2 regions of the Alicyclobacillus fodiniaquatilis genome follow, and region 1 is predicted to be linked to the other one. Evidence: riboswitches for the same ligand, from Rfam matches in the RefSeq annotation. Region 1 holds a riboswitch; the other holds the start of a gene.

What was found. Region 1 has a riboswitch for fluoride ahead of ACFSB2_RS24740 (DUF190 domain-containing protein). Riboswitches for the same ligand answer to the same signal wherever they lie in the genome.
Region 2: it holds a riboswitch for fluoride, as region 1 does, so the genes downstream of both, ACFSB2_RS06835 (cation:proton antiporter) here and ACFSB2_RS24740 (DUF190 domain-containing protein) in region 1, are expected to answer to the same signal.

The regions. Positions count from the first base shown of each region.
Region 1 is NZ_JBHUCX010000099.1:205,022-207,224, reverse strand. Features, by position in the region: gene ACFSB2_RS24745 (sigma-70 family RNA polymerase sigma factor) at 1-322, shown strand, start outside; gene ACFSB2_RS24740 (DUF190 domain-containing protein) at 469-1,149, opposite strand; fluoride riboswitch at 1,276-1,337, opposite strand; gene ACFSB2_RS24735 (FTR1 family protein) at 1,446-2,203, opposite strand, start outside.
Region 2 is NZ_JBHUCX010000020.1:85,523-87,725, forward strand. Features, by position in the region: gene nadA (quinolinate synthase NadA) at 1-785, shown strand, start outside; fluoride riboswitch at 992-1,056, shown strand; gene ACFSB2_RS06835 (cation:proton antiporter) at 1,277-2,203, shown strand, end outside.

The DNA of each region.
Region 1 (2,203 bases):
TGAAACGCCCTATGGAGATGAAGGAAATTTCCTGCTCAAGGATTTTATACAAGATACCAAATCACAATCCGTTGAACAAACCAGCCTGGAAAAGGACAGACAACGAGAAATTAACGCGATCTTATCTACATTGTCCTCCAGAGAGGAAAAAGTGTTGCAGTTGCGTTTTGGCCTGAACGGAGAGGAGCCGAAAAGCTTTGAGGAAACCGGTCTATTCTTTGGCTTGACACGTGAGCGAATCCGCCAGATTCAAGCTGAAGCGATCAAAAAATTACGGGAATCATTTGGCGATGATTTGCGATTGTTGTTCAACTCGGATTGACATTACTTTTTCGCCGCAAGGATTTGCGGAAGTGTTGAATCATGCGTTCAAGGCCCAACGCGATAAGAGAGACGAGTGAACTCGTCCCCCTTCGCTCCAACCTTTTCGACCAAATGCGCACCATGTTCAACTCGATTTAAAAGAGTTCAATCTTTTTTATGGTCACCTGGCTCGATGGAGACAACTTCGCCCCTGAGAATAATCGCTGGGCCAGATGCGCATGCAAGGAGTGGTTTTATATGTTGCAAAACAGCGTCCACCTTGTCCGCTTCCAATGCGGCTTCAACAAGCACCGGGGCATGCGCCGCAAACTCAAAAACCGTCGATTTGCGCATGACATGATCAGCGCCAAATCCTTCAATGGCGCTCTGCACACTGACCCATAGCACATCTAATTTTTTGAAGGCAAGTACCAGTGCATGGTATAAGGGTTTTTTATCATATTGGTCTTCCTCTTTCATATATACCTTCAGTACAGTGCCGTCTCCCATGATTGAGTCCCCCTCTAACTGTTTGGCTGAATATACATTCTCTGTGACAAAAACTTGCCCATTGTGTGGAATGTGCGCTTCTAAGCCCTCCATCATGTGGTCAATTTCAGCTTCATCCCCATATACCTGTAACGTGATCGGCAATTTGTCTGATGCGTATTCATTGTAGACATTTTGAAAATGCCCTGCTTCGTCCAGACCTTCATTCCCACGGAAAACGGTGACGCCTGGCGCACCGGATTTCCACAAGTACTGAACAAGCGCCTCGTAGGTCAATTTCCCAAACCAGCCTTTCCGATCTCCCTCATGCACGCGAATTTCTAAATACTTCCCCATTGTCGATCACGCCCCATCACAAAGTTAGTAGCCAACATGTCACACCGTTATCGAAGAATAAAACGCGCTCATCGCGACATCCATGTTCTCCGAAAAAAAGAAATGGCCCCTGCGACATTGAAAAAACCATGCGCAGGAGCCATTATCCCTTCCGGGCGGTTGTGGTGAGCTCCATCACCTTTATTAAAGATAAGTATACACAGAATGCGTCCATCTGAAAAATTCCGTCATACACTCGGTTCGTGTTTACACGTGAACAATGGAAAATAGCTTAGATATAAACACGCAGTCAGTCATTAGGCTGACGCGCTGCTTTTCGCATATTGCCGCCGGGGTTTCCATACCCGAACATACTGTGCAGCCACGTAAGAACCAATGACAAACAACAAGGCAATCAACTGTGCTACGATGGTTTGCACATTGTTAAAGACGCAGAACCAAAGTCCAAGCCAATCCGGAATATTGACAGGGATGGTGGTCGTCCCCATCCAGCCAGCCAGTTGCATCTCTTGTATCTGCTCACCAACCATGACCAGCAAGACGACTGCCAGCATGCCGCCAGTGAAGACAAGCATCTTTTTGTATGGCAACTTTTGATGCGCAAAAAATGTGAGAACTGCCACCAGCAAAGACAGTGCTAAACCAAGCGCCGCGCCAATCACGACGACGCCAGACCCCACTTGCATGCGGATGCTTTGCAAGAATAGGACAACCTCAAATCCCTCGCGATAAACAGATGTGAAGCCGAGAATGACCAGCCCTTTGTAAGCTGCCGACTTGGCCGCCTCCACCGCAGAACCAGTAGAAGACGTCTCAACCGTGTCGATGATTTGCTTCTTTTTCCGATTGTGCATAGAAATCCAACCAGTCCAATAGATGCGGTGAAAAAACCAGTTCATCACGACCAGCAAGACAACGATGGCGAGTAGACCAGTTGCGGCTTGAATATCAAGTTCCGGAGCCGTTTGGCCCACCAGGGCAATGATGCCAACAACGACAAACCACGTTACAATGGTTGCAGCAAAAGCCAACCCCGCCCCGCCCGAAATGGGTT
Region 2 (2,203 bases), on a different contig from region 1:
CTGGCTGCTCAATGGCGGATATGGCCGATGCCCACCAAATCGAAGAATGCTGGCAAGTCATCACCGACCGGTTTGGCGAATCTATCATCCCCGTGACGTACGTCAACTCCACAGCGGCCATCAAGTCGTTTGTGGGCAAACACGGTGGCTTGACCATCACTTCGTCCAACGCCAAACGGGTTTTTGAGTACGCACTGGCGCAGCGAGAGCGAATTTTGTTCTTGCCCGATCAACACCTGGGGAGAAATACGGCTGTGGGATTGGGGATTGATCTGTCGGATCTGACGGTCTACAACCCGCACGAGATGGCGCTCTATTTCCCGCACGGTGAGGGCGATTCGCGCGTGATTCTGTGGCAGGGACACTGTTCTGTGCACCAGCGGTTCGAACCGCGCCACGTTGAGCGCATTCGCCAAAAATATCCGGGTATTCGCGTGCTCGTCCATCCGGAGTGCATGTATGAAACCGTACAATTGGCTGATGAATTTGGTTCGACCGATTACATCATCAAAGCGGTGGCCAAAGCGCCGCCAGGCACAAAGTGGGCGATTGGCACCGAACACAATTTGGTCAATCGCTTGGCGCAAGAGCACCCTGAACAATTCATTGTCTCGGTCAATGAAATGGTGTGTCCGTGTCTGACCATGAATCGAATTGATCGACCACACTTGCTTTCAGCGCTGGAAAATCTCCTAGCTGGTGAGACAACAAATGTGATTGAGGTGGCCCCTGATATCGCAGAGTGGAGCAAAGTGGCCATCCAGCGGATGCTGGATATCTCTTGAGCTTCTTTTGCGGCGTCTAGTTTTCAGCCCATCGCACATAGATGGAACTTTTGACTTGAAACCGAGCCATGCATGATGCCTCCCAGTACCAGCAGACGTGAAAATGGGGGCATCGCGCATGGGGCGCACTACATACCGGTTTCATGTGCGGAATAGGCTTTCAGCGGTGACCGGTGTCGATTTTTTGTCTATAATGGCAGCATCAATTCCATATTGGTGATGGAGCTCACCACGAAGCGCCTCTGCGGAGGATGATGGCCCCTACGAATCGATGTCGATTTGTCAGGGGTCATTTTTGTTTGTTCTTTCACTTTGGTGTGCACACTTCTTGGCAAAAGGCCGTCCGCTAGGGGACATCTGTTGAATTTATCGCCCAAGCACCCGTGGATGCTTGTTCCTAGTAGGTTTCTGTCTTGGACAGATTTCTCCCCGCTACATAAAGTAACGTACGTTTGCCTGCAGGCACGAATATGGGGAGAGGGGCATAAGGAGTGTTTACGCTAGCATCTGGGGATTTGGCACGCTTTCTGTTTGGCATGGTGCTGCTGTTGGCAGCGGCAAACCTATTCGGCTATATCGCCGAAAGATTATCCATCCCGCGCGTCATCGGGGAGGTAGTCGGGGGATTGATTCTCGGCCCAACCTGTTTGGGTGCGCTTTTTCCAAGCGCGTTCCATTGGCTCTATCTCGGATTTTCATCAGAGAGCAACCTATTTGGCCTGATATACTACATTGGCGAGCTTCTGCTGTTATACAATGCAGGCTTAAAGTTTCAAGCGAGGTTTGCCAAAGCGGATGTGAAAACAGGCATCGCCATCATCATCGGATCGACCGTGATTCCGTTCATTGTGGGTTGGCTGTCCACATATCTGTTCGATCCGAATCAATTTTTGGGACCGGATCACAGCGTTATCGCTTTGAAAATCATCGTCGCCATCTCCATCGCGGTGACATCCATTCCCGTCATTTCAAAGATCTTTGCCGATCTCGGCATCATGCACTCGCGCTTTGCCAAGATCATCATCGCCATTGCCGGTGTGCACGACTTGATTTTGTGGGTGTCGCTGGCCATTGCATCCGGTATCGTCTCATCAACTCAAGGTGGCATCAACACCTGGGTGGTCTCGAAGAGCCTGATTGTGACATTCGCTTTTCTGCTTGTCTGTATCGTCGTTGTCCCTTGGTTGCTCAGACGAATCACCTCAAAACGGGGGAATTTCTTGTTTCGCGCCTCGTTTCTGGGTTACTTCTTGGTCATCCTGTTCGCATTGTCAGACATTGCAGGCTATCTGAAAGTGGATGTGATGTACGGTGCCATTCTCGCTGGCATCGCGACAAAGTTCAGTTTGCCCACACCACTGTTTCAGCGTCTGGAAAAGAGCATACAGGGCATATCCTTTGCATTTTTCATCCCGCTT